DNA from 3 places in the Pseudomonas sp. IAC-BECa141 genome. Region 1 is predicted to be linked to each of the others. Evidence: predicted binding sites of a transcription regulator. Region 1 holds the regulator's gene; each other region holds the start of a gene.

Region 1 (7,281 bases):
GAAGGTCCACAGGCGCGCCGTCGATAGCGTCAAAATCGATAGGGGCGTCAAGGTGCATCAGCGCACTGATCGGCGCTTCGCAGCCCTTGAGGCGGCAGTGGGGAATGGCGATGCCGTTGCCAAAACCGGTGGAACCCAGTTTTTCACGGGCAATCAATGCCTCGAAGACATCTTGCATCTCCAGATCCGGGACTTCCCGGGCGATCAGGTTGGCAATTTGTTCGAGGGCTTTCTTTTTACTGCCGCCCGGCACGTTCACCAGGGAACGGCCGGGGGTCAGGATACTTTCAAGTCGGATCATGGGGGTGGGGGTTATCGACCGGTAGCGCCCTGAAGCAGGCTCTGGGTCTTTTCCTTATGCTTTTTGAGTTGTTTATCAAGCTTGTCGGTCAGCGCGTCGATCGCAGCGTACATGTCAGTATGTTCCGCGTTAGCGACGACTTCATTGCCGGGAATATGCATCGTGGCTTCGATTTTCTGCTTCAGCTTTTCGACGCACATCGTGACTTGCACGTTGGTGATCTTGTCGAAATGTCCCTCAAGCCTCTTGAGCTTTTGCTCAACGTACTCACGGAGAGGTTGGGTAACTTCCAGTTGGTGTCCACTGATGTTGACTTGCATACAGCTTCTCCTTCGTTGCCAGTGCATAAAGCGGCAGGCCGAAGAGCCTGCCACTGGAACGCTGTAACGTGGCTTACATCAACCGCTTGCGTTCGCTCGAAGGCGCGATCCCGAGGGATTCGCGGTACTTGGCGACGGTGCGGCGAGCCACCTGAATGCCTTGTGCCTCCAGTAAACCAGCGATCTTGCTGTCACTCAACGGCTTTTTCTGATTTTCCGCGGCAACCAGTTTCTTGATGATCGCGCGGATCGCCGTGGACGAGCATTCACCGCCTTCGGAGGTGCTTACATGGCTGGAGAAAAAGTATTTCAGCTCATATATGCCCCGCGGGGTATGCATGAATTTTTGCGTGGTCACTCGGGAAATTGTCGACTCGTGCATGCCCACTGCTTCAGCGATGTCATGCAGGACCAGCGGCTTCATGGCTTCGTCGCCGTACTCCAGGAAGCCGCGCTGATGCTCGACGATCTGGGTGGCAACTTTCATCAGGGTTTCGTTGCGGCTCTGCAGGCTCTTGATGAACCAGCGGGCTTCCTGCAACTGATTGCGCATGAAGGTGTTGTCGGCACTGGTGTCGGCACGACGTACGAAACCGGCGTACTGGGCGTTGACCCGCAGACGCGGCACTGATTCCTGGTTCAGCTCCACCAGCCAGCGTTCGTTGTCCTTGCGTACGATGACGTCAGGCACCACGTATTCGGCTTCGGTCGACTCGATCTGCGAGCCGGGGCGCGGGTTGAGGCTCTGCACCAGTTCGATGACCTGGCGCAGTTCGTCTTCCTTGAGCTTCATGCGGCGCATCAGTTGGCTGTAGTCGCGGCTGCCGAGCAGGTCGATGTAATCGGTAACCAGGCGCTTGGCTTCGGCCAGCCAAGGGGTCTTGGCCGACAGCTGGCGCAATTGCAATAGCAGGCATTCGCCCAGGTTGCGCGCGCCGATGCCGGCCGGTTCGAACTGCTGGATGCGGTGCAGGACGGCTTCGATCTCGTCCAGCTCGATATCGAGTTCCGGATCAAAGGCGTCGAGGATTTCTTCGAGGGTTTCGTCGAGGTAGCCCTGATTGTTGATGCAATCGATCAGGGTGACCGCGATCAGGCGATCGGTGTCGGACATCGGTGCCAGATTCAATTGCCACAGCAGGTGGCTTTGCAGGCTCTCGCCGGCGGAAGTGCGGGTGGTGAAGTCCCACTCGTCATCATCGCTGCTCGGCAGGCTGCTGGCACTGGTCTGATAGACGTCTTCCCAGGCGGTGTCGACGGGTAGATCGTTGGGGATTCGCTCGTTCCATTCGCCGTCTTCGAGGTTATCGACTGTCGGCGCGGTCTCCTGATAGGAGGGTTCCTGGATCTCGGTGTTGGGCTTCTGCTCGGCGTTGTCGGCCATGGGATCGGAGTTGTCGAAGTCGTCGCCGTCTTCCTGGCGTTCGAGCATCGGATTGGATTCCAGAGCCTCCTGGATTTCCTGCTGCAGATCCAGGGTCGACAATTGGAGCAGGCGGATGGCCTGTTGCAGCTGCGGTGTCATCGTCAGCTGCTGGCCCATTCTCAAGACTAGCGATGGTTTCATGGCAGGGGCTTAACACCTTATTCGCCGGCGCTATGCGCCATCCACTACAGGGCGCCGGGGCGCCAAACTTAAGCAAATTATATGCCTGAAACTGTCGTGTTTGCCTAGAGCGCTGTAACAATAAAAGCGTATAAAAAAGCGCTTCAACGTTACAGCACCCGAACGGCTGATCGAATGCCGTCTTGCTTACAGGCGGAACTCGTGACCCAGGTAGACTTCCTTCACCAGATCGTTGGCGAGGATGGTCGCGGAGTCGCCTTCAGCGATCAACTGGCCGTCGTTTACGATGTAGGCGGTTTCGCAGATATCCAGCGTCTCGCGGACGTTGTGGTCGGTGATCAGCACACCGATGCCCTTGGCCTTGAGGTGGTGGATGATCTGCTTGATGTCGCCGACCGAGATAGGGTCGACACCCGCGAACGGTTCGTCGAGCAGGATGAACTTCGGTGCCGTGGCCAGTGCGCGGGCGATTTCCACCCGGCGGCGCTCACCACCGGACAGGCTCATGCCAAGGTTGTCGCGGATGTGGCTGATGTGGAATTCCTGCAGCAGGCTTTCCAGCTCCTTGCGACGACCGGCCTTGTCGAGTTCCTGGCGGGTCTCGAGGATGGCCATGATGTTGTCGGCGACCGACAGTTTGCGGAAGATCGACGCTTCCTGCGGCAGATAGCCGATACCAGCCTTGGCGCGACCGTGCATCGGCTGGTGGCTGACGTCCAGATCGTCGATCAGTACGCGACCCTGATCGGCCTGGACCAGGCCGACGATCATGTAGAAACAGGTGGTCTTGCCGGCGCCGTTCGGGCCGAGCAGGCCGACGATCTGACCGCTGTCGATCGACAGGCTGACGTCGCGCACGACCTGGCGGCTTTTATAGGCCTTGGCCAGGTGCTGAGCTTTCAGAGTTGCCATTACTGGGTTTTCTCGTCGGTTTTCTTCTTCGGCTGAATCACCATGTCGATGCGCGGACGCGCTTCGGTGACCTTGCTGCCAGTGGCTCGACCGGCGCTGGCCAGTTTTTTCACCGTGTCATAGACGATTTTCTCGCCTTGAGTGGTGTTGTTGTCCTTGTCGACGACTTTGGCCTTGTCGATCAGTACAACGCGGTTCTGCTGTGCGTGGTACTGAATGGTCACGCCCCAGCCCTGAACGGGTTTGGTGTCGCCGGCAGTCTGCAACTGTTCGAAGTAGGCGAGGTTGCCCACCGAAGTCACGACGTCGATGTCGCCGTTGGGCGCACGGGTCATGGTCACGGTGTTGCCTTTGACGACCATCGAACCCTGGGTGATGATCACGTCGCCTTTATAGGTGGCAACGCCGTTCTTGTCGTCCAGCTGGGCATCGTCGGCCTGAATGCGGATTGGCTGCTCTTGATCGTTCGGCAGAGCCCAGGCGCTCACGCTTCCCAGTGCTGCGCCCAGACTGAGCAAAATAGGGAGGGTTTTAACGAGCCTCATACTGTCCTCTTACGTTCGATAGCAGGTGTATCCTGCTTTCCTTCAAATACGCTTTCATTCCTACGCCAGTCGATACACCGCCAGCGCCGTCGATTCTAACGGGTTGCTGGGTCTGCGCATATTGCTGCTGCGGGAACACCGTCATGCGAGTGGAGGTGATCAGGGTATCGCGGTTCTTTTCGTCGGTGCGCTTGACACGTACCGAGTCGATCAGTTCGACCTCGGTGCCACCGGAGTTCACTTCGCCGCGTTCACTGGTCACGTGCCATGGAAAATCGGTGCCACGGAACATGTTCAGATCGGGCTTGGTGACCAGTGTAATGTCGGTCGCCTTGACGTGCTCAGCCTTGTCGGACGTCATTTCGTACTGCACTTTGCCGTCTTCGAGGTACTGGATCGTGTGTGTATTGGTCGCATACCAGTCGATCGGGCTTTCCTCTGCCGAAACCGGCGGTTTGTCGAGGAAGCGCTCCGGGCTGATGTTCCAGTAGCCGACCGCACCGAAAATCGCTGCGATGCAACCGAACAGCAGGATGTTGCGAAACTTTTTGCTAAACATGGTTGGACTCACAGGTACGCGTTGTTGGCGGCGTCGAGGCTGCCTTGGGCGCGCAGGATCAGTTCGCAGAATTCGCGGGCGGCACCTTCGCCGCCCCGGGCCTGGGTCACGCCATGGGCGTGCTCGCGCACGAATGCAGCGGCGTTGGCTACGGCCATGCCCAGCCCCACGCGGCGGATCACCGGCAGATCCGGCAGGTCGTCACCGAGATAGGCCACTTGTTCATAGCTTAGGCCCAGTTGCTCCAGAAGACCGTCGAGAACGACCAGTTTGTCTTCGCGGCCCTGAAACAGGTGCGCAATGCCGAGGTTTTTTGCCCGGCGCTCGACCACCGGAGTCTTGCGACCGCTGATGATGGCGGTCTGGACGCCGGCGTTCATCAGCATCTTGATGCCCTGGCCATCGAGCGTATTGAAAGTCTTGAACTCGCTGCCGTCTTCAAGGAAGTACAGGCGACCGTCGGTGAGGACGCCGTCGACGTCGAAAACCGCCAGTTTGATGGCTTTGCCGCGTTGCAGCAGATCGTTGCTCATTTACATCACTCCTGCGCGCAGCAGATCGGAGAGGTTGAAGGCGCCGATCGGGCGATCCTCTTCATCCACGACAACCAGTGCGTTGATTCGGTGGTCTTCCATGATTTTCAGGGCCTCGGCGGCGAGCATCTCGGCGCGGGCGGTCTTGCCGTGCACGGTCATCACCTGGTCGATGGTGGCGCTGTGGATATCGATGCTGCGATCCAGGGTGCGACGCAGGTCGCCGTCAGTGAAGATCCCGGCCAGTTTGCCGTCCGCTTCAAGAATGACGGTCATGCCCAGCCCCTTGCGGGTCATTTCCATCAATGCATCCTTGAGCAGGGTGCCGCGCTGTACCTGCGGCAGTTCCTGACCAGCGTGCATGACATTTTCCACTTTAAGCAGCAGGCGTCGTCCCAGCGCGCCGCCCGGGTGGGAAAAGGCGAAGTCTTCGGCAGTGAAGCCGCGCGCTTCCAGCAGCGCCACGGCCAGGGCGTCGCCCATGACCAGTGCGGCGGTGGTCGAGGAGGTCGGCGCCAGGTTCAGCGGGCAGGCTTCGTGCTCGACGTGCACGTTGAGATTGACCTCGGCAGCCTTGGCCAGCGGCGATTGCGGATTGCCGGTGACGCTGATCAGCTGGATGCCCAGGCGTTTGATCAGTGGCAGCAGGGTAACGATTTCGTTGGTGGAGCCGGAGTTCGACAGGGCCAGAATCACGTCGTCACGGGTGATCATGCCCATGTCGCCGTGACTGGCCTCGGCCGGGTGCACGAAAAACGCCGGGGTGCCGGTGCTGGCCAGGGTCGCGGCAATCTTGTTGCCGATGTGTCCGGACTTGCCCATGCCGACCACGACAACACGGCCCTTGCTGGCCAGAATCATCTCGCAAGCGCGTACGAAATCGGCGTCGATATGGGGCAACAAGCCTTGTACGGCTTCCACTTCGAGGCGGACGGTGCGTTGTGCCGATTGAATCAGGTCGCTGGTTTGGCTCATGTCAGAAATCGTATAGCCCGATGAAAAGGCGGCGATTATAGCGGTTATGTTGAAAAGCCTCACGCAAGTTCGTCGTGCTTTGTCATTCCTTGTTGCCAAAACTCTGTAAATAAGGCTTCAAGCCCTTCAAGTCGCAGAAGGCAGGCCGGTGCAGGCCTTGGGCGCTTGCCCTTTGCAGTGATATAGTTCGCCGCCAGTTCGGCCTGCCCGGGATGTAGGGGCTTTCCTCCAGAAAGCCAGGTGTCCGAGTGAGAGGCTGCATCGCAAGGAGTTTAGATGAGTGCCGATAACGCCTACGCGGTCGAGCTGAAGGGAGTCTCCTTCAAGCGCGGTGCGCGGAGCATTTTCAATAACGTCGATATCCGCATCCCGCGCGGCAAGGTCACCGGCATCATGGGACCTTCCGGGTGTGGCAAGACCACACTGTTGCGCCTGATGGGCGCCCAGTTGCGGCCATCCAAAGGCGAGGTCTGGGTCAACGGCCAGAACCTGCCGAAGCTGTCGCGCAGCGATCTGTTCGATGCGCGCAAACACATGGGCGTGCTGTTTCAGAGCGGTGCGCTGTTCACCGATCTTGATGTGTTCGAGAACGTCGCCTTTCCGCTGCGGGTTCATACCGATCTGCCGGACGAGATGATTCGCGACATCGTGCTGCTCAAGTTGCAGGCCGTGGGCCTGCGCGGTGCGATCGAGCTGATGCCTGATGAGCTGTCTGGCGGCATGAAACGTCGTGTCGCCCTGGCCCGGGCCATTGCCCTCGATCCGCAGATCCTGATGTACGACGAACCGTTCGTCGGCCAGGACCCGATCGCCATGGGTGTTCTGGTTCGCCTGATCCGGCTGCTCAATGATGCCCTGGGAATCACCAGTATCGTGGTGTCGCACGATCTCGCCGAAACCGCGAGCATTGCCGACTACATCTATGTGGTCGGTGATGGCCAGGTATTGGGGCAGGGCACGCCGGATGAACTGATGAGCTCGGACGATCCGCGTATCCGCCAGTTCATGACCGGTGAACCCGACGGCCCGGTGCCGTATCACTTTCCAGCGCCGGATTACCGCGCAGATCTTCTGGGGAAGCGCCGCTGATGCGCAGAATTACTTTAATGGAGCGTGTGCGTCGTTTCGGCCTCGCCGGCATCGACAGCGTCGCAGTGTTCGGGCGTTCGACCCTGTTCCTGTTTCATGCCTTGCTCGGGCGGGGCGGCATCGGCGGCGGTTTTGGTCTGCTGGTCAAGCAGTTGCATTCCGTCGGCGTGATGTCGCTGGTGATCATCGTGGTGTCCGGGATCTTCATCGGCATGGTGCTGGCGCTGCAGGGCTTCAACATCCTGTCGAGCTATGGCTCGGAGCAGGCTGTCGGGCAGATGGTGGCGCTGACCCTGCTGCGTGAGTTGGGGCCGGTGGTGACCGCCCTGTTGTTCGCCGGTCGTGCCGGTTCGGCGCTGACGGCGGAAATCGGCAACATGAAGTCCACCGAGCAGCTGTCCAGCCTGGAAATGATCGGGGTCGACCCGCTCAAGTACATCATCGCCCCGCGTCTGTGGGCCGGCTTCATTTCCCTGCCGG
Region 2 (7,281 bases), 1.0 Mb from region 1:
ACGCGCGCTGGCGCTGACTGACCAGCACATAAAGCAGCGCGCTCAGCAGGAGACTGAGCAATCCGCCCAGCACCACCACGCTGCCAACCGACGAATGGTTGGCCTGCATGAACGCTTCGCTGGGAAGAATATCCACCTGATAGTCGTGATCGGCCATGCGCACCAGCCGGGTGGCGGACAGATCGCTTGGCGCCGGTTCATTGGTCGACTCGAACAACACTTCATGTTGATCGCTGTTGGACAGATCGAGAATGCGCACTGACAGATAGTCATTGAGTGCGTCCGGCAAGCCGTCCGCCAGCAGTTGACGCATGCTGATCACTGCCATCACATAACCGAAAGAGACGTTTTCGCCCTGACGAACCACTGGCGCGACCAGCAGGACGCCGCGTGCATAAGCCGGCTCGATAGACACCAGATGCATCGGCTGCGACACCGCCAGACCGTGGAGCTGGTCAGCCCGTTCAAGGGTCGATCGGCGCAACGGTTGCGCCAGCAAGTCATACCCCAGCGGCGAGCCGAGCCGACTCTGGGTCTGGCTGTACACCACCACGACGTATTCATCGCGAGCCGCGGCCAGTTGCAATTCGCCGCGTGCATTGAGTTCGCGCACGCTGAAGGTGGTCAGGCCCTCGTCTCGCACCTGTTTCTCGAACGCTGCACGCTCGGCGCCGCTCACCCGCAAGGCGAACGAATAGGCCTGGGTGCGCAGTAATAAAGGTCGGGTGTAGCCGTCGAATTCGGCGCGGGACACCGATTCGGAGTTGGCGAAGAACCGTCGCAGGCCATCGAGGCGTTGCTCCTGATCCTGAAAACGTTCTTCGATGCGGCTGTAGCGCTCGTTGGCCAGTAGCTGAAAGCGTTGGCGCAACTGGCTGTGAAACTGATTGAGGGTGCCCCAGGCGAGCAGCCCCGTGAGAATCCCGCCGGCGAGCAATACCAGCAGCGCGACCAGCCAGGCCGAGACTTCTTCGCTGATAAAACCCAATATCTTCGGGCGCACGGGGTGCAACGACATAAAAGCCACTCACTACGTCAGCATCTGCGGGAAAAACCCCATCGGCCGTGTGTGAGTTATAGCTATTAGCCACTAATTTGGCTAGCTCTGAACGGATCCAAGAGCCTTTAAAAATCAAGGCTCTGTGGATCCAATTTTGCAGAGTGTCAACGAGCCGTGATTTTCCAGGCGCGATGGATCTTGCCGTTGCGGGCGAAATCCGGGTCGATGGTGCTGGCGGTGATTTCCTCGACCGCGTAACGCTCGGCCAGGTTGTCCTCGAGCTGGAACTTGCGGAAGTTGTTGGAGAAGTACAACACCCCGCCCGCTGCCAGACGCGCCATGGCCAGGTCGATCAACTGCACCTGGTCACGCTGTACGTCGAAGATGCCTTCCATGCGCTTGGAGTTGGAGAAGGTCGGCGGATCGATGAAGATCAGGTCGTACTCTTCGCGGCAGTTTTCCAGCCACGCCATCACATCGCCCTGCTCCAGACGGTTCTTGTCGGAAAAACCGTTGAGCGAGAGGTTGCGACGCGCCCAGTCGAGGTAGGTTTTCGACAGGTCGACGCTGGTGGTGCTGCGCGCGCCGCCCTTGGCCGCGTGTACGCTGGCGGTCGCGGTGTAGCAGAACAGGTTGAGGAAGCGCTTGCCGGCGGCCTCTTTCTGGATCCGCATGCGCATCGGCCGGTGATCGAGGAACAGTCCGGTGTCGAGGTAATCGGTGAGGTTGACCAGCAACTTCACGCCGCCCTCGGTCACTTCATTGAACTTGCCCTGGGCCGCCTGACGCTCGTACTGCCTGGTGCCGCTCTGACGCTCGCGGCGCTTGACCACCACGCGGCTCTTGTCGATGTTCAGCGCCTGAGGGATGGCCGCCAACGCATCGAACATGCGGATCGAGGCCTTTTCCGGGTCGATCGACTTCGGCGCGGCGTACTCCTGAACGTGCACCCAGTCGTGGTACAGGTCGATGGCCATCGCGTATTCCGGCATGTCCGCATCGTAGACGCGGTAGCAATCGATGCCTTCGCGCTTGACCCACTTGCCCAACGCCTTGAGGTTCTTTTGCAGGCGGTTGGCAAACATCTGCCCGCCTTCGCTCAGGCGCGGCTGCTCGATCACTGGCGCCGGGGCCGGCGTCGGTTTGATCGGGTTGCCGTTCTTGTTGAACTTGCGCTCTTGCGGCTCGTTCGGCGTCTGCTCATAAGCGGCTTGCTCGCGCTCGGCCTGGCGTTGCTCCGGAGTACGGCGCTCGCCGGTGACGAACTGATCCGGCAGGACTTTGATCAACAGCAGCTTGCACGGCAGTGCGCCGTTCCAGAACGAATACTGTTTGTGGCTGCGGATGCCCATGCGCTTGCCAAGGTCCGGTGCGCCGGTGAACACCGCCGCCTCCCAGTTCAGGCAGGCCTGACGCAGACGCTCGCCAAGGTTCTGGTAGAGGTACAACAGGCTGGCTTCATCACCCAGACGCTCACCGTACGGCGGGTTGCAGATGACCAGACCTTTCTGGTTCTGGTCCGGACGCGGTTCGAAGGTCGCGACTTCGCCCTGATAGATCTTGATCCACTCGCTCAGGCCGGCGCGCTCGACGTTGTTGCGGCCTGGCTGAATCAGCCGTGGGTCGGCTTCATAACCACGGATCCACAGCGGTGGTTTGGCCAGACCGGCGGCGGCGCGCTCGACGGCTTCTTCGTGGAGCTTTTTCCACAGCGCCGGTACGTGACCGAGCCAGGCGGTGAAGCCCCATTGCTCGCGACGCAGGTTCGGCGCCATATCGGCGGCGATCATGCCGGCTTCGACCAGGAACGTGCCGACACCGCACATCGGGTCAGCCAGCGCGCCACCTTCGGCGGCAATGCGCGGCCAGCCGGAACGGATCAGGATCGCGGCCGCGAGGTTTTCCTTCAGCGGCGCAGCGCCCTGCTGCAAGCGGTAGCCGCGCTGGTGCAGGCTGTGGCCGGAAAGGTCGAGGGACAGAATCGCTTCGCCGCGATCCAGACGCAGGTGAATGCGCAGGTCCGGGTTGAGCTTGTCGATGCTTGGTCGGTCGCCCTGCGGGGTGCGCAGTTTGTCGACGATGGCGTCCTTGACCTTCAGGGCGCCGAAGTGAGTGTTGTCGATGCCTGAACCGTGGCCGCTGAACTCCACGGCCAGGGTGCCGTCGGCCAGCATGTGATCCTGCCAGTCGAGGTCGAGTACGCCGTGGTACAGGTCTTCGGCGTTTTTCATCGGGAAACGCTTGAGCACCAGCAGCACCCGGTTGGCCAGACGCGACCAGAGGCACAGACGATAAGCGGTTTCCATGGTCGCCATGCCACGCACGGCGGAGGTGTGTTCGCGGGCCTCTTCAAGGCCAAGCCCGACGGCTTCCTCGATGAGCAGGCCTTCAAGGCCTTTGGGGCAAGTGAGGAAGAGTTCGAAACGGTCGGACATGGTTTTTTCACAGCCTTTGGCTAATGAACCGGCAACGCATTGCCGGTCCGGTTTTCAATCAGGCGCTTTTCTACAAGAACGCCCGCGTGGCACGAAGGTGTGCCGTTCCATCCCCGCTGCTCGGGTTAAAAGAGCTTAGATGCCGGGACAGATAAAGAAGTTGAAGCAACAAAATGACTCAAAGCAACCCTTCGTCGAATAGTAACCCAGCGTAAACGTGGGTCATTCTCACTAAAGGATTAACCTCATCATCCAGCGCGGGGCCGATCATACCGGGGTTTGGCCAATAAACACTGGATAAATACGCGGTTACTTATGGCCATAGCATCTTTTTCGTTACGTCCTTATGACAAAACGGTCATTCCATCGATGTGACTCATTGGTTAGAACTGCACACAGGTTGACGTCGCAACGGCGTCAACACCTTGGCTCGCCACGCCGGCAGCGAGCCGCCAACGGCAGAGTTTTTCTGCCAGACCTCAATTGAGGTCGACGCGACAAAAACAGTCAACAAGTGAGGGAAACACCCTATGAGAAGACTTAAGCGTGATCCGTTGGAAAGAGCTTTTTTGCGCGGATATCAATATGGCGTTGGTGGCAAATCCCGTGAGCTTTGCCCATTTACTCTACCGTCGGTACGTCAAGCCTGGATCAACGGCTGGCGAGAAGGACGCGGCGACAACTGGGACGGTATGACCGGCACTGCGGGAATCCACAGACTCAACGAACTTCACGCCGTCGGCTGACACAGGGCACTTATTGCGACACGACAATCTGATTTCGTAAAAACCTGATCACCATGCACGTCCTTCCCGGACGGCGGGCCACGGCCCAGGGGCTCCTTCGAGGAGCCCTTTTTTATGCCTGCCAATTATTTATGCCATACACAAAACCTGTGGGAGCGACGGTGCGACGACTCGACTTGCTCGCGATGGCGGTGCATCAGTCACACGAAATGTTGACTGAACAGACGCCATCGCGAGCAAGCTCGCTCTCACAAAGGATCAGCGTTTGGCGGCGATCGCGTCCACCGATTCGCGGATCAGCGCCGGGCCCTTGTAGATGAAGCCGGAGTAGATCTGCACCAGGCTCGCGCCGGCAGCGATCTTCTCGGCCGCATGCTTGCCTTCGGTGATGCCGCCCGCCGCGATGATCGGCAGCTTGCCGCCCAGCTCGGACGCCAGCACTTTCACGGTGTGGGTGCTCTTCTCACGCACCGGAGCGCCGGACAGACCGCCCGCCTCGTCACCGTGTTCCATGCCTTCGACACCCACGCGGCTGAGGGTGGTGTTGGTGGCGATCACCGCGTCCATCCCGGTTTCGATCAACGCCTGGGCGACTTGCGCGGTTTCTTCGTCGGTCATGTCCGGCGCGATCTTGATCGCCAGCGGTACATGTTTGCCGTGGCGCAGGGCCAGTTCGGCGCGGCGGGTGGCCAGGTCTGCCAGCAATTGCTTGAGCGAATCGCCGAATTGCAGGCTGCGCAGGCCCGGAGTGTTCGGCGAACTGACGTTGACCGTGACGTAACTGGCGTGGGCGTAGACCTTGTCCAGGCAGATCAGATAGTCCTCAACCGCGCGCTCGACCGGGGTGTCGAAGTTCTTGCCGATGTTGATCCCCAGCACGCCCTTGTATTTGGCCGCCGCCACCCGCGCCAGCAGGTTATCCACACCGAGGTTGTTGAAACCCATGCGATTGATGATCGCCTCGGCTTCCGGCAGGCGGAAAATCCGTGGTTTCGGGTTGCCCGGCTGCGGGCGCGGGGTCACGGTGCCGATTTCGACAAAACCGAAACCCAGCTGCGCGAAGCCGTCGATGGCCGCGCCGTTCTTGTCGAGACCGGCCGCCAGACCGACAGGGTTCGGGAATTGCAGGCCCATGACATTCACCGGCAGCGACGCCGGGGCCTTGCACAGCAAGCCGTTGAGGCCCAAACGCCCGCCTGCGCCGATCAGATCCAGCGACAGATCGTGGGAGGTTTCCGGGGAAAGTTTGAACAACAGCTGACGGGCCAGGGTGTACATGGGCGGCTATGACTCGGGCGGCGAAAAGAGGCGGCGATTATAGCCGGGCATCGCCCCAGCGCGCGAGGCGCACGGGTAAATCCGTGCGCATGGCATATGCCTTGCACCTTCCCCGGCATCAGCCCGCAGGCCAATGGTGGCGTGCAGGCAAGGACAATGGCGTCGTCTCTCGGTTTTGCGCGGGCAAAGCCTGGGACGACGTTTTTTTTGAGGGTGGCTTTTATGACTCTAACCTCCGCCGGGCCGCTGGCCTGGGTCAACGGCAGCGATGCCCCGGAAAAAAGCGCGATCAACCTCGGCTTCATGGCCTTGAGCGACTGCGCCTCGCTGGTGGTCGCCGCCACCCAGGGCTTTGCCCAGCCTTACGGCCTGACCCTGAACCTCAAGCGCCAAAACTCCTGGGCCAACCTGCGGGACAACCTGGTCAGCGGCGAACTCGATGCCGCCCACAGCCTCTACGGCCTGATCTACGCGGTGCACCTGGGCATCGGCGGTGTCGCGCCGACCGACATGGCGGTGCTGATGGGCCTGAACCAGAACGGTCAGAGCCTCAACCTGTCCCACGGTTTGCAGGGCCTGGGCGTGACCGGTCCTGAAGCACTGCACCGGCATGTGCACCAAACCCGCGCAAAACTGACCTTCGCCCAGACCTTCCCGACCGGCACCCATGCCATGTGGCTTTATTACTGGCTGGCGAGCCAAGGCATTCATCCGTTGCAGGATGTCGACAGCGTGGTCGTGCCGCCGCCGCAAATGGTCGCGCACTTGCAAGCCGGACGCATTGATGGCTTCTGCGTCGGCGAGCCGTGGGCGGCCAGCGCCGTACAGCAGGATCTCGGCTTCACATTGGCGACAAGCCAGACCATCTGGCCCGATCACCCGGAAAAAGTCCTTGGCTGCACCCGCGCCTTCGTCGACCAATATCCCAACACCGCCCGCGCGCTGGTGATGGCGATCCTCGAGGCCAGCCGCTTCATCGAAGAAAGCCCGGAAAACCGCCGCAGCACCGCCCAGTTGCTGAGCGCGGCGGAATACCTCGACGCCCCGCTGTCCTGCATCGAACCGCGCTTTCTCGGCGACTACGACGATGGCCTCGGTCATCGCTGGCAGGATCTGCACGCGCTGCGTTTTCATGGCGATGGCGCGGTGAATCTGCCGTACCTGTCAGATGGGATGTGGTTCATGACCCAGTTCCGCCGCTGGGGTTTGCTGCGCGATGACCCGGACTACCTCGCCGTCGCCCGTCAGGTGCAACAACTGGAGATCTATCGCGACGCGGCGACTGCCATGGGCGTCGCGGCCCGGGGCAAGGACATGCGCAGCAGCCAGTTGATCGACGGCAAAATCTGGGACGGCAGCGACCCGGCCGCCTATGCCCGAAGCTTCAAGCTGCACGCGCTGAGCGACAGCGCGCCCCTTCTCGCCCAGCGCTGACAGGAGACCGCGAACATGTTGCGCATTCTGCTGATCAACGACACCGCGAAAAAAGTCGGACGCCTGAAAGCCGCGCTGACCGAGGCCGGTTTCGAGGTGATCGACGAGTCGGGTCTGACCATCGACCTGCCGGCGCGCGTCGAAACGGTGCGTCCGGACGTAATCCTGATCGATACCGAGTCACCGAGCCGCGATGTAATGGAGCAAGTGGTGCTGGTCAGCCGCGACCAGCCCCGGCCGATCGTGATGTTCACCGACGAACATGATCCTGGCGTGATGCGTCAGGCGATCAAGTCCGGGGTCAGTGCCTACATTGTTGAAGGCATTCACGCACAACGCTTGCAGCCGATTCTCGATGTCGCCATGGCCCGCTTCGAAAGCGATCAGG
Region 3 (7,281 bases), 1.2 Mb from region 1:
CGGCCAGTTGGCCCGCGCCTTCAACCAGATGAGCCAGGCGCTGTCGACCATGGTCGAGCACATCCGCCGCGCCTCGGAAGAGGTCAACCGTCGGGCTCAAGCGCTGTCCGGCCTGTCTGGCGGCGCCTATGAAGGCATGGAGCAGCAGTCTGGCGAAATCACCAGCATGGCGGGTGCGGTTGAAGAGTTCTCCGCCACGTCGCTGAACATTGCCGACAACATGGGCAACACCCAGCGTCTGGCCCAGGAAAACGCTCAGCAGACCCAGATCGGTCGCACGTCGATGGAAGAAGCGTCGTCCTCGCTGGAGCAGATTGCCGGCGCACTGAACACCACGGCGACCGTGATCAACACGCTGGGTCAGCGCTCCCAGGAAATCGGTGGCATCGTCAGCGTGATCACCTCGATTGCCGAACAAACCAACCTGCTGGCACTCAACGCCGCCATCGAAGCGGCCCGTGCCGGTGAACAGGGTCGGGGTTTTGCCGTGGTGGCCGACGAAGTGCGCAATCTGGCGTCGCGCACTCGTCAGGCGACCGATGAAATCTCCGGCATGATCCATAGCATCCAGCAGGAAACCGGCAACGCCATCAGCACCATGGAACAAGGCAACGTGCTGATGCAGGAAGGCCTGTCGCGCAACGCCAACGTCGCATCGGCGCTGGCGCGGATCGATGAGCAGAGCCGTTCGGCAGGCCAGCAATTTGCCGCGATCACCACCGCGACCCAGGAACAGAGCAGCACCGCGACGCTGTTGAGCAGCAACCTGCAGAGCATCGCGATGGCCAACAGCGAGCAGCGCGAGGTGGTGTCCAACCTGGCAATCACCGCCAAGGAACTGGAAGGCCTGGCAGCCGACCTGCGCCAGGAGGTCGACCGCTTCCGTTGAGGCCTCTTTGAAATAGCTATCGCGAGCAGGCTCGCTCCCCCAGGGTTCTTGTAGGACCTGTGAGAGCGAGCCTGCTCGCGTTTTGGCCCACCACCATCGCGGCATTTACTGAGTCGCCGGCCGGTATTGCAACGCTTCGGCCAGATGCTCGCGACTGATATCCGCGCATTTCTCCAGATCCGCCAATGTCCTCGCCACCTTGAGCAACCGGTGCGCCGAGCGCAACGACAAGATCAGTCTTTCGCACGCCGTCTCCAGCCAGGCTTCATCGGCTGTGGATAACTTGCAGTGCTTCTTCAGCCCCGGCAAATCGAGAAACGCATTGGCGCAGCCCTGACGTTTTTGCTGACGCTCGCGGGCCTCGGCGACCAGCCTGGCCGCGCTGGCGCTGTCTTCTCCCGGTTTCACGGCAGGGTTCAACGCTGTCGCCTCTCGTGCCACCGTCAGGTGCAAATCGATCCGGTCCAGCAACGGCCCCGACAGTTTGTTGCGATAGCGCTGCACCATGTCCGGTGTGCAGGAGCACTTGCCGCTTGGTTCGCCCAGATATCCACAGGGACAGGGATTCATCGCCGCCACCAGCTGGAATCTCGCGGGAAAGCGCACCCGCTCCTTGGCACGGGCGATCACGATGCAGCCGGACTCCAGCGGTTCACGCAGAACCTCCAGCACCTTGCGATCAAACTCCGGCAGCTCATCGAGAAACAGCACGCCGTGATGAGCGAGGGTGATTTCGCCGGGTTGCGGTTTTGAACTGCCACCGACCAGTGCCGGCCCGGAGGCCGAGTGATGCGGCTGGCGGAACGGGCGCTGTGGCCAATGGGTCAGCGGCGCTCCACTGGCGACGGATTGAATCGCCGCCACTTCCAGCGCTTCACTCTCGGTCAGCGGTGGCAGCAACCCCGGCAATCGACTGGCCAGCAACGTCTTGCCCGTCCCGGGTGGCCCGCTGAACAACAGGTTGTGTGCACCGGCGGCGGCAATCAGCAGCGCCCGCTTGGCGGCCAGTTGGCCCTGTACTTCATTCAGGTCGGGATAGGGTTTGGCGGCATGGATCAGCCCGTCCGAGACATAGGGTTCGACCGGTGTATGTCCATTGAAATGCGCCACGGCCTCCAGCAGATGATCCACCGCAATCACCCTCAGTCCCGAAGCCAGACAAGCCTCCTCGGCATTCGCCCGTGGCACCACCAGCGTACGCCCGGCCTTGCGTGCCGCCAGTGCCGCAGGCAACACCCCGCGCACCGCCCGCACAGCGCCGGATAACGCCAGCTCACCCAGACATTCCACGTCATCCAGCGTCAACGTCGGCACCTGCACGCTCGCCGACAGAATCCCCAGCGCAATCGCCAGATCGAACCGCCCGCCATCCTTGGGCAGATCCGCCGGCGCCAGATTCAGCGTGATCCGCCGCGCCGGGAACTGCAGCCCGGAATTGATGATCGCACTGCGCACCCGGTCCTTGCTCTCTTTCACCGCCGCTTCGGGCAGGCCGACCATGGTCAGCGAGGGCAAGCCGTTGGCCAGGTGGACTTCGACGGTGACAGCGGGAGCATCCACGCCAATCTGGGCGCGACTGTGGACGATGGCGAGGGACATGGTCGTTCCTTGTGTTGAATCGGGGGCCGCTTCCTGCGGGTTTTTGAAGGGTAGTTGAGCGGGGTTCTAGCGTTTGAGTAGAGGTTTACAAGACGTATCAGAAAGCGGTTGTGCGGGCCTATGCATTCATCTTCTGCCTGCTAACAGACCACTTGGCTCAAGCTCAGGTCCGCACGTAACGGCAACTTCAATAAACCTCCGTTGATTGGCTGACAAATTTCCAGCCAGTCGAAGTGCTTCGAGGTGTAGTTCAACAACCTGAAGTAGCTTTGTCTTCCTCTTTTTATCCTTCACTGAGACCTCCATCCTGATGGGTGCATTTTCGTTTGCCAATGTAATGACAGGTGTAAGGACTGCATAACCAGGCGTAGACGCCGATTTTTGTAGGGGCATGCCCTAATAGTTGTAGGACGCTAGTGAAAGCGACTCGACGGTCTTGTATTGCAAAGTCGGGTGCTCCAGTTTGGCCGCTCAATGCAGCCTCTGGAGGCGAAAAATGAACCGCAATGGTATGCGCTCGATTCACCCCGGCGAGGTTCTGAATAAGGAGTTCATGGAGCCGTTGGGCATGACAGTCATGGACTTGGCCATGCCCACGAACTGGCCTGAAACCGAGATCGAGAAGCTTGTGAAATGCCAGCTCAGGATCTGCGCCGATTTGGCAATCAGGCTGGCGATCCACCTCAATACCACACCTGAATTCTGGATGAATCTTCAGTCGACTTACGATTTACGCAGGGCCCAGCTCCGGCATGCGGGCCTATAGCGATTGCAGCATCCGCGAAGCCCTCTTCCACCAAGTGCCCGGTTCTGGGCACTTTAGCATTTCCCGTTCTACCACCATCAACGGCACATCCTGCAACCGAATCCACGGCTGGTTATTCCAGTGCAGCAAACTCAACGACATCTCGGGCCAATTCAGCAGGCTTAGCTGTGGGCGTTCGCTTGTGGTGGGGTGCTGGGCGTCGCGCAGGGTGGGGATGACTTGATGGGTGAGCCATTCGCGTAGCGCTCGGTATTCGGGGCAGTAGTGATAGACGAGGAGGGCGTAGATGCCGGACTCGCTGATCAGGAGGGTGTTTTCGATCTGGTTGTGGATCAGGGTTTTGCGGGTTTGGTATTGGTCGGGGTCGAGTTTTCGCAGCATGCGTTCGTTGAGGTAAATGTGCAGCAGGCGGCCCAGGTCGCGGGCGGAGAACCAGGGTTGGTTCTGGATGAGCAGGGCGTGGAGGGGGAGTTTGTGGCGGGTGAAAACCTGAGGAGTGAGATACGTCTCTTCGTTATTCATTGAACAGCTCCTTTTGCTTTAGGGCTGCCCTCAATTGTCGCCAAACAATTGGGTGGCAGTCGTACGCGGGTTGGCGAACCGGAGCAAAAGGAACCCGGCAGACCCGAAGGTCTCCCACGCACAACCGCCATGACTCGATGTGGCGGTAAACACAGCCGCCATCATGGTTGTCGTGCGCCTTAAGCTTTCCGGGTCGCCAAACCCAGTGCTGAACATTCAGCATTGGGTGAGCTTAGGAATCAGGGCTTCACGACGCAATCGGACGGCGGGGTTGCAAGCTGTAGGATTCTGCCGAGAGTCAATAGCGAATCCTGAATGGCGGGAAGGTCGTTCCGACCTTCATTCGCGGGCAAGCCCGCTCCCACAAGGGGCCGCATTCACAAAGACACGAGGTTTTACTCGGCCGGCGGCGTCAGCTTCGCTTCCAATTCAGCCACCTTCGCCTCAAGGCTTTCGAGCCGGGCGCGAGTGCGCGCCAGCACCACCATCTGACTGTCAAACTCTTCGCGGCTCACCAGGTCCAGTTTGCTGAAGGCACTTTGCAGCAGCATCTTGAACTGGCTTTCGATTTCGGCTTTTGGCAAGGGCGTATCGCCGCTGAACAGGCGGGAGGCGGTGCCGCTCAGGGCGTCGAGGAAGTCTTTGGGCGCGAGCATGGGATATGTCCTGGAAACAATGGCCGGCAGTGTATCACGCAGTGTCTATAGTCATTGACGCAGGCACGGATGCACGCTTTTCGCGCAACTGGATGCACGGCCGCGCACCGTTGTTGTGCGTATCCCGAGTGCCATTTGGGTGATGGCATCTGCGACAGCGGCCAAGGGATTGAAATCAGGGGTTTTTGGCGAGATGGCAAGCTTTCTGCTTAGTCACCTTCGACCCATGCACTGATGCAGTCGCTGTGACGAATGCAGTGCGGCAGACGGAGCGGGGAGTTTCGTCTGGAGCGGTTAGCTGGCGTCGACAACGAAGCGTTACAAAGCCAGGCACTGCGCTTAGACTTGAGTCGGGTTTGTTTTCCTGGGGCAAGTCCACCAATTCGGGAGAGAGTTTCATGAAGCTAGTCACTGCCATCATCAAGCCGTTCAAGTTGGACGACGTGCGCGAGTCGCTGTCCGAAATCGGCGTGCAGGGCATTACCGTTACTGAAGTCAAAGGCTTCGGTCGGCAGAAGGGTCACACCGAGCTGTATCGCGGCGCGGAGTATGTGGTCGATTTTCTGCCCAAGGTGAAAATCGACGTTGCCATCGACGACAAGGATCTGGATCGGGTTATCGAGGCGATAACCAAGGCTGCCAACACCGGCAAGATCGGTGACGGCAAGATCTTCGTGGTCAATCTGGAACAGGCGATCCGCATCCGTACCGGCGAAACCGATACCGACGCGATCTAAACGCCGCCACAAACCCAACGCCCCAGGAGAAAACAATATGACTCTGCGTAAATTCGCAGGGCTAGGAGCCCTGTTGTCTATCGTAATGCCCGGCCTGGCCATGGCGGCAGACGAAGTGGCAGCTCCAGTCCTGAACTCCGGCGACACCGCCTGGATGCTCACCTCCACAGCCCTCGTACTGTTCATGACCATTCCCGGCCTCGCGCTGTTCTACGGCGGCATGGTCCGGTCGAAAAACATTCTTTCCGTGATGATGCAGTGCTTCGCCATTACCGGCCTGATCAGCGTCCTGTGGGTCATTTATGGCTACAGCATCGCGTTCGACACCACCGGCATGGAGCAAGGCGTCGTCAACTTCAACTCGTTCGTGGGTGGATTCGGCAAGGCGTTCCTGGCCGGTGTCACGCCAGCGAGCCTGACCGGCCCGGCGGCGCTGTTCCCCGAGGCGGTCTTCATCACCTTCCAGATGACCTTCGCGATCATCACCCCGGCGCTGATCGTCGGTGCGTTCGCCGAGCGGATGAAGTTCTCCGCGATGCTGATCTTCATGGGCATCTGGTTCACCCTGGTCTATGCACCGATCGCGCACATGGTCTGGTCCGGCAACGGCGGCCTGATGTGGGACTGGGGCGTACTCGACTTTGCCGGTGGCACCGTGGTGCACATCAACGCCGGTGTGGCCGGTCTGATTGCCTGCCTGGTACTGGGTAAACGCAAAGGCTTCCCGACCACCCCGATGGCGCCACACAATCTGGGTTACACCCTGATGGGCGCGGCGATGCTGTGGGTTGGCTGGTTCGGCTTCAACGCCGGTTCCGCCGCAGCCGCCAACGGCACCGCCGGCATGGCGATGCTGGTGACTCAGATCGCGACCGCCGCTGCCGCACTGGGCTGGATGTTCGCCGAGTGGATCACCCACGGCAAACCAAGCGCACTGGGTATCGCATCCGGTGTGGTTGCAGGCCTGGTTGCGATCACTCCGGCCGCTGGCACCGTGGGCCCGATGGGCGCACTGGTGATCGGTCTGGCAGCGGGCGTGGTGTGCTTCTTCTGCGCCACCACCCTGAAACGCAAACTCGGTTATGACGACTCCCTGGATGCCTTCGGCGTGCACGGTATCGGCGGTATCCTCGGCGCGATCCTCACCGGTGTGTTCGCCGCACCGTCGCTGGGTGGCTTCGGCACCGTCACCGACATCGCCGCACAAGTCTGGATTCAGTGCAAAGGCGTCGGCTTCACCGTGATCTACACCGCGATCGTGACCTTCATCATCCTCAAGGTGCTGGATGCCGTGATGGGTCTGCGCGTGACCGAGGAAGAAGAATCGGTTGGCCTGGATCTGGCACAACACAACGAGCGCGGCTACAACCTGTAAGCACGCGCCGCAAAAACTTGCCCGGCTTGCCGGGCATTTTTTTGTCTGGAATTTGTCTTCCCTGATATGGCTGAAAGGATTTTTCGTACGGCTTTGGTCGTGTTTACGACGTGTGTTTTTCTGCGGCCAAAGGCTTACATCATTGAAGGAACATCAGGGCCTTTGTTTTTTTCCAGAGCGCGCTAGAATGCGCCCCGAACGTGCGGAGAACTGTATGTGGCAACAGACTCTGATAACCCTGCGGGCGCGGCCCCGGGGCTTTCATCTGGTGACGGACGAGTTGCTCGCCGGCCTGCCCGAACTCAAGGCATGCCGGGTCGGTCTGTTGCATTTGTGGCTGCAGCATACCTCGGCGTCGTTGACCATCAACGAGAACGCCGATCCGGCGGTACGTCGCGACTTCGAACGATTTTTCAATCGTCTGATCCCACAAGGAGCAGACGGCTATGAGCATAACGACGAAGGCCTGGACGACCTCCCGGCGCACTTCAAGGCCAGCGTGCTGGGCTGTCAGATCAGTTTGCCGATAACGGCGGGCCGACTGGCACTGGGCACCTGGCAAGGCGTTTACCTGGGCGAGCACCGTGATCATGGCGGTGCCCGTAAAGTCCTCGCCACCTTGCACGGTGAAGAGGCATAAACCGTTGGTCACCAATGGTTACCGATTTTTTTCCGGCGACTTTCGACAGTCGCTAAAGCTGGTCTATAACTAATCTGCTTTTCGCAAGTCATGAGGT

The links. Region 1 encodes sigma-54, which starts transcription at its own class of promoters, with help from an activator protein. Its sites were predicted from a motif close to ANTGGCATNNANNTTGCTNT; they were not measured.
Region 2: I5961_RS09355 (CmpA/NrtA family ABC transporter substrate-binding protein) is a predicted target of sigma-54. The motif match lies at 5,548-5,567, and genes of this name have one in related genera.
Region 3: glnK (P-II family nitrogen regulator) is a predicted target of sigma-54. The motif match lies at 4,625-4,644, and genes of this name have one in related genera.

The regions. Positions count from the first base shown of each region.
Region 1 covers NZ_CP065410.1:1,005,827-1,013,107, forward strand. Annotated here, with positions in the region: gene ptsN (PTS IIA-like nitrogen regulatory protein PtsN) at 1-301, opposite strand, end outside; gene hpf (ribosome hibernation-promoting factor, HPF/YfiA family) at 313-621, opposite strand; gene I5961_RS04405 (RNA polymerase factor sigma-54) at 695-2,188, opposite strand; gene lptB (LPS export ABC transporter ATP-binding protein) at 2,375-3,100, opposite strand; gene lptA (lipopolysaccharide transport periplasmic protein LptA) at 3,100-3,645, opposite strand; gene lptC (LPS export ABC transporter periplasmic protein LptC) at 3,632-4,204, opposite strand; gene I5961_RS04425 (KdsC family phosphatase) at 4,213-4,737, opposite strand; gene I5961_RS04430 (KpsF/GutQ family sugar-phosphate isomerase) at 4,738-5,712, opposite strand; gene I5961_RS04435 (ATP-binding cassette domain-containing protein) at 5,989-6,801, shown strand; gene mlaE (lipid asymmetry maintenance ABC transporter permease subunit MlaE) at 6,801-7,281, shown strand, end outside.
Region 2 covers NZ_CP065410.1:2,032,645-2,039,925, reverse strand. Annotated here, with positions in the region: gene I5961_RS09375 (diguanylate cyclase) at 1-1,018, opposite strand, end outside; gene rlmKL (bifunctional 23S rRNA (guanine(2069)-N(7))-methyltransferase RlmK/23S rRNA (guanine(2445)-N(2))-methyltransferase RlmL) at 1,165-3,435, opposite strand; gene rmf (ribosome modulation factor) at 3,966-4,181, shown strand; gene I5961_RS09360 (quinone-dependent dihydroorotate dehydrogenase) at 4,440-5,459, opposite strand; gene I5961_RS09355 (CmpA/NrtA family ABC transporter substrate-binding protein) at 5,682-6,893, shown strand; gene I5961_RS09350 (ANTAR domain-containing response regulator) at 6,909-7,281, shown strand, end outside.
Region 3 covers NZ_CP065410.1:5,985,506-5,992,786, reverse strand. Annotated here, with positions in the region: gene I5961_RS27560 (methyl-accepting chemotaxis protein) at 1-889, shown strand, start outside; gene I5961_RS27555 (YifB family Mg chelatase-like AAA ATPase) at 995-2,488, opposite strand; gene I5961_RS27550 (HigA family addiction module antitoxin) at 2,985-3,254, shown strand; gene I5961_RS27545 (Bro-N domain-containing protein) at 3,249-3,776, opposite strand; gene I5961_RS27540 (accessory factor UbiK family protein) at 4,172-4,432, opposite strand; gene glnK (P-II family nitrogen regulator) at 4,831-5,169, shown strand; gene I5961_RS27530 (ammonium transporter) at 5,207-6,544, shown strand; gene I5961_RS27525 (secondary thiamine-phosphate synthase enzyme YjbQ) at 6,759-7,184, shown strand.